Regions from separate parts of the Brevibacillus sp. DP1.3A genome, predicted to be linked through region 1. Evidence: riboswitches for the same ligand, from Rfam matches in the RefSeq annotation. Region 1 holds a riboswitch; each other region holds the start of a gene.
The links. Region 1 has a riboswitch for cyclic di-GMP ahead of HP399_RS25535 (GNAT family N-acetyltransferase). Riboswitches for the same ligand answer to the same signal wherever they lie in the genome.

Region 1 (3,127 bases):
TTTGCATGTAGTTGTCTACATTGGTGAACATTTCTTGCACTTCGAGGATGCCCTCGCTATTTTTCTCAAAAGAAGTCTGTGACTCGGAAATCATATCCGATACCAGCTTCATTTTTTTGCGAATGGTCATCAGCAGGCTCGAGATCGACTCAGAGGATAGCTTGGAGGATTCAGCCAGCTTGCGTACTTCATCTGCTACGACAGCAAATCCTCGGCCGTGTTCGCCTGCGCGAGACGCTTCAATCGTGGCATTGAGTGCCAACAGATTGGTTTGTGCAGAAATCTCGGAAATGGTTTGAATGATTTTCCCAATCGATTCGGTTTCTTTATTGAGCTCTTGAATCAGTTGGTTCGTACCTTGGATGTCCGTGATGAATCGTTCAAAGTCATTGCCGATGTTGCCAATGCGTTTGCCGCTCTCGCTAGTGGCTTCTTTGGTCGATTCTACGTACTCATGCATCTCTGTAACAGAGCGAGTCATATCCTCAACTTGCAGATTCGTCGAGCTCATTTCCCGACGCAGCTCGTCCGTGTTGCTGGTCTGGACCGTAAAGGACTCCATAATGTCTTGCAGGGAAGCGACGGTTTCGACTGCGCGAACATTCACGCCGTCCGTCACCTGGTTCAAATTCTCTTGATAGTCTTGCATAGAGGTGAGTGATTCATTGATTTGATCCAGAACACGTTGCAACGATTCCTTCGAGGCAATCGCTTCTTGCTTTTGTTGCTCACTTTCCTCTTGCAGCTTGTTATTGAATACAGCATGCATCATGCTCGTGACAGAGACGAAGCAGAAGGTAAGCAGGAAGTACATCAGATCAAGATTGTTAGTCGAATGGAAAATCGTTTCTCTCTGTGTCAGGAAGTAGTAAGAGACAATACCCAATGTCGATACAATCGTCAAAATATTGATGAGTCGGTCTTGATAAATCCCCATGACTGCTACAAAGAACATAATGGTCATGATATTGATCATATGCGGGTCTAGTCCAACTACGATGAACATGAAGATCCCGATTACGGCGAAGTTGAAAAACTTCATGAAGGGCGCTGCTTTTTCACGGAAGCTCGGGCGATTGGAGATGTAAGTAAAAGGTGCCAGCACGCCATACAAAATACCCAGTATCGTGAAAACGAATGTGTACGATACGCCTAGAAAAAGGTTTAAGACCTGAACAACCGTAATAATACTTGCGAATACGATTACGACCCAATTGTTTCTTCTTCTCAATAGATCAATGTTATCAATGTTATCCATGTTACCCACCTACCTCGACTTTTACTTGGTTGGATGACGACGAATTGTACCAGGAATATTTCGGATCGTGCTTATTGTCATAGACATCTTTTAGATGAAACAGGGTCGGAATGGCATCGGCCCCTTTGTAAAAGACGATATCTTTGGTTTGAGTCGCTTTTACTTGATACTTCTTGTTAATGAACGAAAAAAAAGTCGGATCTGCTACCCCAATTGCGTGGGTATAATCATGCTTTTCAGCGTAATCTATCATCAAGCAAATTCCTTTTTGCCCTAGTTGTCCACGGTATTTCGGCAAAACAGCAAGACTGTCTACCTCCATTACTTTCATATCTTCTGTAACAACATCCTGAAAAAGTGCTTTCATATAAGCATTTGATTTGGAAAAGGGCGTCATTTCAAATGTTCCACCTGCTTCACCGTCTTCGGCAATTAAGAGGAATTGTGCGGAGCCTTCTTTCGCGTACTCCATCTCGAAGCCCATGCTTGTCCATACTGTTTCTTTGATTTCATGAAATTTTGCTAACTCTTGTACGGTTTCTACTTGTTTGTACATAACTTGTCCACTCCATCATTTTCTGATTACCGTGTTGTGTATGTTTGACGTCTCAAAAGTTATGTTTTTCCATCCGTTACGAAAATGAAAGTGCTTTCATCCTCCTTTCAAAAAACGAAACACAAAAAAAGGCCGTTCCATCGAAATGGAACAACCGAAGCTACCAACATCAAAAAAATGGTCTCAAGATGATGGCAACCCGGCTATCATGGTCAAAGACTGTAGACCCGTGGTTTTGCGTCGCCACCTTTCGATGACTTTGCCTTTTGCATTTTTTAGCAAAACTTGTAAAAATGTGTCGAATTTTGCTAGATATAATCATGCAAAATATAAGCCAAAAGATATATCTTTGTCAAGTTTTGGTAGGGAAAAGAAACTAATTGTTTATAAAGCTTAGACGTACAAAAAACCAGTTGTGGTATCAACTGGTTCTTCGTTATATAGGCGTTAGGTTAGGTTACGCAGAATGTCTAAAACTTCGGTTGGCTCCATTCGCTTTTTGTAATCTGGATCTAAGCATGCTAACCGGATTACGCTCTGGTTGTCGAGGATATAAGTAGCAGGAATGGGGAGCGTCCAAGAATCGTCACTATTAAAATGCTTGAGATCAATATCCAATGATCGGTAGGTATCCTGTAAAGAATCAGGCAGTCTGAATCTGAGTTTATATTTTTCTGCTACCTGGTTATTGGTATCGCATAACACGGGAAAGCTCAGTCCGTTTTTCTCTTGCATAGTAAGAGAGTGTGCAGGAGATTGTGGGCTAATGGCAAACAATTGGGCACCCAGAGAGGTTATCGTATCGATCTGTTTTTGGTATGCTTGCAGTTCCAAATTGCAGTAGGGGCACCATGATCCACGGAAAAACGTGAGGACGATGGGACCTTTTACGATTTCTTCCGACAAGGTAATGGTCTTGCCAGTGTGATCGTTCAATGTGAAATCAGGCGCCATCGAACCAATCGGTAAGCCCTTTGCCTGTCCAGAGATCCTCAGCTCCTCGATTGATCTTGTAAATGAATCTGTTACTTCACGAGTGAGGAAGTCTGCTATTTGAATGGTTGTATAATCTAGCTCTTCGCGCAGGCTCTGAAAATGTGGTTTATCCATATGTCGTTCCCCTCTTTTTCGAAAGAATAGTAGAAGCCATAGCTTTACGATATCTTTCTTTTAGAGGGAAAGATGTAAACTGGATTACATCTTCTTTAAAATGTTGTCCCGATGAATGGAAATGGTTTTAAAGCCTGTTTGAATTAGTTCTTCTCTTGCTAAAGCACGTAATGCTACCGTCACAGCTTCCCTGGATGCCCCGA
Region 2 (3,127 bases), 1.5 Mb from region 1:
AAAGTTGAGGCAGATTGCTTTTGCATGTCCAATATGAAGATACCCGTTCGGTTCTGGGGGAAAGCGGGTAATGATTTCCTTTACTTTGCCCTCTTGCAAGTCATCAATCATGATATTGCGGATAAAATTGGATGCCGCTACCTTGTTTTCCAATGAAATCAACCTTTCACTTCACCTTTACATTCCATAATACTGATTCTCTACTCAGAGTTCAACAAAATCGGGTCGTTGACCGACCCGCTCACGTCTTCCATTGCTGCCTCGTTTGCCATTGTGACCTGCAATACAGATGAATGACAGAATCAATGGCTAAGCGCTGCTCCGTGATCCCACGAATCGTTTCGAGATGCTTCGGGGAAATCAGATGCAGCAAAGGCTGTTCAACATGATTGAAACGTTGGAATGCTTCCGCAGCAATCCGATCCCACTGCGGGTAATACCGAAGCAAGTCATCGGGCATTACGCGGGAGCGGTCCGTGTCGGACTCGGGCAAACAATCAAAAGGTTCATCCAGATTCAACGTCCCATAATCATCAGTCAACTCTTCACCCGGCAAAACATCCCGTGCAGCCAATTCCAGATCATACATGGTCGGCACACAATTCGCATGAAAGCTGTGGTTCACGTACCTTGCCTTATCCCAACAAAGAATGTACTTTCCGAACTGGTTCTTAAAGGAGTATTTTTGCACGTCCTGTTTTCGTAATGAGTCAAGTCTTTCCACAAATACAGGGTCCAATACCTGGTCCAAATTATCCTGTGCCCATACAATCGTTCCTTTTGGGATAAACTTTGTCGCAAACACACCGTACCCGATCTCATCGTTGATATAGCGCAATTCTGTATCGGGATGCATCATGGTCTTTGTTTCACTCCTTGGCGAATGTGCCTTTTTATCATCATAAGCAGTTTTGCCCCAGGAGGTGTGTGAATGTCTGCGAAAAACAACCTTCCCCATAACATTTCTCACTATTTTTCTGGATTAAAATATTTTTTCTTATTTACCACAAATGGTAAATAGTCTATATTATTGGCAAACGGAGTTTTAGGAACATTTTCCCACAACGATCGAATCAGTATATGTGTCAATTTTCTACTTCATCCATTGATATCGAAACGGCATACCCGGGGAAATCCGGCGACGCAAAGCTACAGGGGCTACCTCCGCAACAGCGGACACGCTTGCCAGCTACCGAAGTATTGATGTAGGACGAGACCAATGATCCTATATCATTGGTCTTTTTTTGCGCTCATAATGTCTATTTTTGTCTATTTTTGTATGTTTGTGTATTTTTAGTTTTTAAAGGAGGTGAGGCAACAGCGGATAGCCGGTTTAATGAATTATTATTCTATTCATCATGAAGGAGGTTTCATAGGAATGTCATTCTGGAAGAAACTCTCGACCGTCGCGCTGACTGCTGTCATCGGGCTATCAACGTTCTCTGGAGCACAAGCTGCTAACCGTCCAACATCGATGTCACCGAACGCAATGGTGACGACTCCTCACTATCTGGCTACGGCTGCGGCCCTGAAGACATTGGAAGACGGTGGAAATGCAGTAGATGCTGCTATTACAGCCGCTTCCACATTAGCTGTCGTCTATCCTCATTACACAACCATTGGTGGAGATAACTTCTGGCTCATCTACAATGCCAAAACAAAAGAGCTGAAGGCGCTGAACGGCAGTGGTCGTGCAGGCGAAAAAGCAACCATCGACTATTACAAAAACAAAGGCTACGAAAAAATCCCGTCCCGCGGTTATGAATCGGCAAACACTGTCCCTGGTGTCGTCTCCGGCTGGTGGGAGGCGTACAACTATGCCCATAAAAGCATGGGCAAGAGTAAGCTTCAATGGAACAGACTGCTGGAGCCTGCTATTGGATACGCCGAGAACGGATATCCAGTCTCCCCCAACCAAGTATATTGGACGAAATACGCGACAGATCCAACTGACAATGCCTTGAAGAATCTTCAACGTTTTGATGGATTCCGTAAAACATTCCTGAAGCCCAACGGCGATCCCTATGCAGCAGGCGAAATCCTAAAACAAAAGGATCTTGCCAATACTTTGCGAATCATTGCGAAAAAAGGCGCTGACGGTTTTTATAAAGGAGAAGTTGCTAAAAAAATCGTAGCAGACATGCAAGCCAACGGCGGATTGCTCACGTTGAAAGATTTTGAGAAGCACACCTCCACTTGGGCAGATCCGATTTCGGTAGACTACCGCGGTTATACAGCGTACAACGTTCCGCCTAACTCCCAAGGCATGGCTTCGCTCTCTATTCTTAATGTTTTGAACAATTTTGACCTCAAGAGCATGGGTGAAGGAACACCCGATTACTATCACACGATTGTGGAAGCTACCAAACAATCTTTTGCTGACCGCGACAAATGGCTGACTGACCCTGCCTTTGTGGATATCCCTGTGGATGAGCTATTGTCCAAGCAGCACGGGAAAGATTTAGCTGCGCGCATTGATATGAAGCAAGCCGCCAAATCCGTAGAACCGCTTGATCCAAAAGGCGATACAACCTGGTTCGGGATCGTTGACAAAGATGGAAATGCCGTGTCCATCATTCAAAGTCACTATTTTGACTGGGGTTCCGGCATCGTAGCGAAAGATACGGGCATCCTTTTGCAAAACCGCGGAAGCTATTTCTCTTTGGATTCCAAACACATCAATCACTTGGAACCAGGAAAACGCACCTTCCACACCATTAACCCAGCTATGCTCTTTAAAGGGGACAAGCCTTATCTTCTCTACGGAACACAAGGGGGAGAAGGACAGCCGCAAACGCAAGCCGCTCTCGTCACGCGTATCATCGACTTTGGTTTCAGCGTGCAAGACGCAATCGAAGCGCCAAGATGGCTGCATGGACGCAACTGGGGATCTGATTCCAACAATCTCAAGGTGGAAAGCCGCATCCCTCAAGAAGTCCTGGACGAGTTAATTAAGCGTGGGCATCCAGTCGAAAAGCTGGAAGCAGCCTATACCGATACGATGGGACAGTCCGGCGCAATTCTGATTGACCCGCAAACTAATGTAAAATTTGGCGGTGCTGACCCTCGCGGTGAAGGCGCAGCAATGGGATATTAATATTTTGTCAGACTGCTGAGACAATCTCAG
Region 3 (3,127 bases), 3.0 Mb from region 1:
TGCTTGGTGTTTTTACGAATCGCGTTGGTGATCACATCTCCTTCTTGGAGTGGATCACCTGGCTTGACTTGCAGCGCAAATGTTTGGGCAGGCACATTACGCAATAACTTTTCCGTGTCGTAGACCCCAATGGTAATGTCATCGGTGAGTAAAACATTTAAATAAGGGGCAACCTTGATGAACGCCTCGAGCAGTTCTGCGTTTTTCCCCTTTTCGGAAGCTTCTGTTTCGTTCCATTCCACGTAACCGTTCATGACCCTCTTCACCTCTATATTTTGCTGGCATTAGTACGGAAATTGGCGCTTTTTGTGTTGAACCGAAATCCATTTCAGCGTAGTGAACTCTTCTAAACTCCATTGGCCATTCAAACGTCCCAACCCGGAGTGCTTTTCACCACCAAACGCCACGATTGGTTCGTCATTGATCGTTCCATCGTTGATGTGAATCATGCCGGTCTCCATTCGTTTGGCCATCTGGGCACCTCTCTCCAGATCGCGTGTATGAATCGCCCCGGACAATCCAAATGGGGTCTCGTTCGCCATGCGAATCGCTTCTTCCTCGGATGCAAACGACATGATGCAAACAGCCGGACCAAACAGCTCTTTGGATGCAATCGACATGTCTGTGGTCACTCCTGTCAAAACGATCGGCTCGACCACGTTGCCCTTTACTTCCCCTTTCAGTGCAGGAACGGCTCCTTCGCGTATCGCCTCATCGATCGTTGCCATCAGGTTGGTGACTTGCCGTTGATTGATGAGTGGACCGATTACCGTGTCAGGATCATTTGGGTCGCCTACCTTGAGTCCAGATACTTTTTCCACATACAGATCGAGGAATTTATCGTATACAGCTTGGTGAACCAGAACCCGGTTAGCCGACATGCAAATCTGACCTTGGTGAGTAAAGCGGCTGAATACCGCTGCATTGACGGCATACTGGAGATCCGCATCCTCCAAAACAATCAGTGCACTATTGCCGCCCAGCTCCAAAATCGCCTTTTTGAAATGCTTCGCTGCCACTTGCGCGATATGGCTTCCTACTTGGCTAGAGCCTGTAAACGAAAGGATGCGCGGAATCGGATGGGAGACAAAACCATCGCCAATTTCAGCAATATCCGTCACAACGACGTTGATCAAGCCTTTTGGCAGACCTACATCTTCAAAAATTTTCGCTATGAGAGTCCCACCCGTGATTGGCGTGTGCTCATGTGGTTTGAGGACGACGCCGTTGCCCGCGCCAAGAGCTGGCGCTACGGACTTCATCGACAGATAGAACGGGAAGTTGAACGGACTGATGACGCCGACAACTCCTGCGGGAATCCGATACAAGCGATTTTCTTTTCCGTCTACGGGAGAAGGAAGAATTTTTCCTTCCATGCGTACCGGGAACGTAGCCGCCTCGCGAATAATATCCTTCACAAGCCCGATTTCAAAAAATGCCTTCAATCGGGTTCCACCTAATTCACGAATGATAATCTGAATGATTTCTTCTTCATTCTCTTCGATATAGTGAACAGCACGCTCCAACATTCGGGATTTGGTATAGGCATTCACTTCATCCCACTCTTTTTTCGCGTCGGCTGCCGCTTTGTAAGCCGCATCGATATCCTCCAAATTTGCCATTTTGAATTCTGCAATGACTTCCCCGTTATAAGGGTTGATATCTTGCAATGTCTTTGCGCCAAGTCCGTCGCGCCACTCCCCATTGATGTACTGCTTGTCCAGTGTTTGAAGGATTGACATGCTTTAACCTCTCCCTTTTGTAAAGTAAATAGGCCCCTTCGCATGAAAGGAGCCGTAAAACTAAAACAGCAAAATACACTGCTAGTCGGCAACCCGGCTGCCATCGTAACGTGTACATTAGGCCCGTGGCTTTGCGTCCCCAATTTTCAATGGGTTTGCCCATTCATAGCGAATGCTGGTATGATTTTGTCGAAAAAAGGAAAGTTATGGAGAATCTTACTTTGATTATAGTACTCAATTCCTAATAGTCAAACAGAAAAATGTAAAATTTTAGTGAACCAAATTGAACAAATACCAAAAAGTCCGCATCTCTTGGGATACGGACTCCTGATTCTTCTTCCTTATGATCACAATATCTTTTTGACATCCTTTACGCTCGTCGCGAGCATTTGCTCTACCGCGTTTGCGTCCCTCACATGCTTGGTCAAGCCTTCATTCAGCTCTTCCAGCAAGCCCTTCGCATCACTTACCTGTTGGGACACATCGTCAGCAAATCGCTTTTGGTGCGCGATGATTTCCATCACACCTGACACTTCGACGTTCAGTGCCTGGAAAGCGTTCACGATCTGATCCGTCTTCTCCGCAGCATCCTTGCTGATAGAAAGTCCATTTTTGATCGCACTGCTGCTTTTTTCACTGTTGGACAACGCTTCTTTTGTTTCTTCCTGAATCTTGCCGATCAATTCTGCAATTGTCTTGGTCGAGTTCGCTGTCATCTCGGCCAGCTTCCGTACTTCATCCGCTACTACAGCAAAGCCTCGGCCTTGTTCACCCGCACGTGCCGCTTCTATCGCTGCATTCAAAGCGAGAAGGTTGGTCTGATTGGCAATGTCGCTGATCACCTTGACGATGCTCGTAATTTCCGAAGAGCGCTCTTCCAAGCGGCTCATGGACTTGGACGTATGGACCGATTCTTTGTCGAGCAGGCTCATGACTTCCACAACGTCCGTCATCGCCTTCTTACCTTCATCTGCACGCGCTACCGATTGTTTACAGATGTCCGTCAAGCGCTCTCCTCGATCCGACAGTTGACTCGCAGATTCATCATCCCGCTCGTTAATGACCTGGATATTATCTACGACACGCTTCATCCTCGTCACCAATCGCACCGTTTGCTCGGATTCGGCGTTCATCGCTTGGTTCGACGTGAGAATCGCACCCATCTGTTCGTAAATACCGCGAAGCTCATGTTTCCAAGCGTCTTGCTGTCCTGCCATTGTGGTTGTGGGAGTTGCCACTGTCGTCGCTGCTGTCTCTTTTTCTGCTAGGCCTTTGTCTTTTTTCCAAAACATCCGCTTCTCTCTCCTTTGTACCCATCAATTGTCACCTCGGCGGCTATATACGCGGGACTCGATTATTCCCGGATGTTGGTTCGCCAAGCTCAG
Region 4 (3,127 bases), 1.4 Mb from region 1:
CAGATTGATTTGCGAGGTCAACTGACTGATCGTATCGAGAATGCCTTCGATTTCTTTGGAACGATTGTTGAGCTGCTCGATGGCTACTGTCGCCTTCGATGTTCCCTCGCCAATGCTTCCCATCTGGAGAACTGCCTGCTCTACCACAGCAGTTCCTTGTTCTGCCTGCTCTGTTGCTATCTGGGCAGCCTCTGAAACATATGCAGACGTCTCCGCGATTTTCACGATGCCTGCTGCCATGTCATTCATAGACAACGCGACATCCTGCGAACTGGTGGCTTGCGCCTCTGCTCCCTCAGAAATCTGTGCAATAGACAAACCGATTTGGTTGATGTTTTCCGTCGCTTGTTTAATGCCTTCGGATACTTCCTGACTAAACTGCTGTACTTGATCAGATGACAGAGATACGTCTTCGATCAAATTTTTCAAGTGCGATACGGTCTGGTTAAAGTCACGGGACAGAACGGCAATCTCGTCTTTTCCATCAACCGTTACGGTCTCTCTCAAGTTCCCCTGCGCCACTACATTTACTGCGTGATTCAGACGCTCAATTGGTTTCACCATGCGTACAGCTAAGAAATAAACGAGGACAACCCCAATTGCCAACACGATGAGGGAAATAACCATCAATCGGACTGACAGTTGATCGACAGGCGCATGCAGCTCCGCTACAGGTGCAGTGATGTATACGCCCCAGTTCAAACTGGTAGGAGAATAGGAAGCAAATCGCTCTGTATTCTCGTATATATATTGGGCGATTCCATGATTCCCTTGCTTGATATCTTCGAAAGCAGTCTGAAGCTCAAGAATCCCCAAGTCGAGAATCGATTCCTTCAGAATGTACTCGCTATTCGGATGATAAATAAATGTTCCTGTTTTGCTTACTAAAAAGGCGTAGCCAAATTCTCCAAATTTCTCCTCGGACACCTTTTTTTGGATTTCATTGATAGGAATAGTAGAACCGATATAACCGTATTGACGATTGTCCTTCATCAATGGAACGACAAGGGTCACGATGTTATTCCCTGTCCGCTTCGAAATGACTGGCTCGGAGACAACAACCTTCCCTTCCCCTTTACTAGCTTCCTTAATATGCGGACGATCCGAGATGTCGGTCACTTCTCCCATGAAATTGATCACTTTCTTACCACTTAAGTCATGCGAAAAGAAGAACGTCTCAAACTCGGGGTTTTTCTTTTGGGCTTCTTGAATGAGTTTCAGGTCGAATTCGACATTTTGATCAGCCGACATCAACCCTCCGATCGTACTTACAATCTCAATTTTTTCTTGAAAGAAACCATCGATACGAATCGAGAGATTGCTAGCTGACAACTCAGCTTCTTTGTCCAGACTGTCTGCTAAAAGATTGGAAGCACTCCAATAGCTTGCACCGCAAACCGTACCCAAACTAATAACCAACAGCAGGCACAAAACGATAATTAGCTTATTCTTCAAACTATTTTTCATACCGAATCACTTCTCCCTTCTCTTTTTTCAACAAAAAAAAGACTGCCCACCGACAGTCCATCATGACTACGGTATGGCAACCCGGCTGTCCTAGCTGCGAAAGTCATTTGACTTCCGTCCTTAGACCCGTGGCTTTGCGTCCCTGCCTTTCAGCAGGTTTGCCTTTGTCATTCCTTGTTGTTTTTTCAATTAAGGTCCATATTTTTTTAATCTCACCTTTCATTTCCCATAACTTTCCGCCAATAAACCTCGAAATGGAAAAAAAGCTGACAACCTTTTACAGTTGTCAGCTTTTTGTCAAACTTTTTTGATTAGCTTAATCCGATCACTTGCCCATCCTCGTCTACATATAACGATTCCGCAGCCGGCTTTTTCGGGAGGCCTGGCATCGTAACCAAGCTTCCGGTCAGTGCGACGATAAAACCAGCTCCTGCTGATATGCGCACTTCGCTCACTTGAATCGTGAAGTCAACAGGTGCCCCCAACAGATCAGCGCGATCCGTAAAGGAGTACGGTGTTTTCGCCATGCACACAGGCAGATGGGACATGCCCATTTCTTCTACCTTTTGCATCGTTTTCAATGCAAGCGGCGAAAAGACAACCCCTGATCCACGGTATACTTCTTTCACGACTGTCTCAATCTTGTCTTTTATGCTGAGGTCTTCTTCATACAAGAATCGGAAGGATGAAGGACGCTCTGCTGCACGGGTCACTTTTTCTGCCAGCTCAACACCGCCTGCTCCTCCTTCTGCCCATACTTTGGACAGCGCCGCTTCGGCTCCGGCCGCTTGACACAGCGCAATTACAGCATCGACCTCTGCTTGGGTATCCGTCGCAAAATGATTGATGGCCACCACTGCTGGCACACCGAACTTCTGCAGGTTTTCCAGATGGCGCTTGACGTTTTCGAAGCCTTTTTCCAGAGCAGACAAATTCTCCACTGCGAGGTCAGGTACTTTTACCCCGCCGTTGTATTTCAACGAACGAACCGTAATGACCACGACAGCAGCCGATGGAGTCAGGCCTGCTTTTCTACACTTGATGTCAAAAAACTTCTCTGCTCCCAGATCCGCACCAAAGCCCGCCTCTGTTACGACGTAATCCGCCAGTTTCAAGGCCGTCTTGGTTCCAATCACGCTGCTGCACCCATGCGCGATATTGGCAAAAGGCCCGCCGTGAATAATGACCGGAGTTCCCTCGATTGTCTGTACGAGATTGGGCTTGATCGCTTCCTTCAAGAGAACGCACATCGCATCGACCGCGTTGATTTCTTCTGCCCGTACTGGCTGATCATCAAAATCGTAGCCAATAATGATATGGTTCAACCGCTCGCGCAAGTCTGTTAGATTCTCACTCAAGCATAAAATCGCCATGATTTCCGACGCGGTCGTAATCATGAAGCCATCCTCACGCGTCATTCCATTGCCGTCACCCAGACCAACAACGATGTTACGCAGTGCGCGGTCGTTCATGTCCATTGCCCGTTTCCAGACGATTTTCTTTGGATTGAGCCCACGCGAATTGCCATGGAAAATATGATTGTCGATCATCGCTGCCAACAAGTTATGAGCAGCTGTAATCGCATGAATGTCCCCTGTAAAATGCAGGTTAATTTCATCAGCCGGGAGAATTTGTGCTTGGCCACTTCCGGTTGCGCCTC

Region 2: another riboswitch for cyclic di-GMP. It lies ahead of ggt (gamma-glutamyltransferase); the one in region 1 lies ahead of HP399_RS25535 (GNAT family N-acetyltransferase).
Region 3: another riboswitch for cyclic di-GMP. It lies ahead of HP399_RS08995 (benzaldehyde dehydrogenase); the one in region 1 lies ahead of HP399_RS25535 (GNAT family N-acetyltransferase).
Region 4: another riboswitch for cyclic di-GMP. It lies ahead of HP399_RS02190 (methyl-accepting chemotaxis protein); the one in region 1 lies ahead of HP399_RS25535 (GNAT family N-acetyltransferase).

What each region holds. Positions count from the first base shown of each region.
Region 1 is NZ_CP085876.1:5,563,815-5,566,941, reverse strand. Features, by position in the region: gene HP399_RS25540 (methyl-accepting chemotaxis protein) at 1-1,267, opposite strand, end outside; gene HP399_RS25535 (GNAT family N-acetyltransferase) at 1,260-1,814, opposite strand; cyclic di-GMP riboswitch class I at 2,005-2,088, opposite strand; gene HP399_RS25530 (peroxiredoxin-like family protein) at 2,262-2,924, opposite strand; gene HP399_RS25525 (Crp/Fnr family transcriptional regulator) at 3,009-3,127, opposite strand, start outside.
Region 2 is NZ_CP085876.1:488,187-491,313, reverse strand. Features, by position in the region: gene HP399_RS02610 (glutamine--tRNA ligase/YqeY domain fusion protein) at 1-162, opposite strand, end outside; gene HP399_RS02605 (SET domain-containing protein) at 242-859, opposite strand; cyclic di-GMP riboswitch class I at 1,109-1,197, shown strand; gene ggt (gamma-glutamyltransferase) at 1,379-3,097, shown strand.
Region 3 is NZ_CP085876.1:1,947,554-1,950,680, reverse strand. Features, by position in the region: gene HP399_RS09000 (methyl-accepting chemotaxis protein) at 1-254, opposite strand, end outside; gene HP399_RS08995 (benzaldehyde dehydrogenase) at 285-1,742, opposite strand; cyclic di-GMP riboswitch class I at 1,827-1,912, opposite strand; gene HP399_RS08990 (methyl-accepting chemotaxis protein) at 2,090-3,034, opposite strand; gene HP399_RS08985 (hypothetical protein) at 3,059-3,127, opposite strand, start outside.
Region 4 is NZ_CP085876.1:397,992-401,118, reverse strand. Features, by position in the region: gene HP399_RS02190 (methyl-accepting chemotaxis protein) at 1-1,467, opposite strand, end outside; cyclic di-GMP riboswitch class I at 1,540-1,640, opposite strand; gene HP399_RS02185 (formate--tetrahydrofolate ligase) at 1,779-3,127, opposite strand, start outside.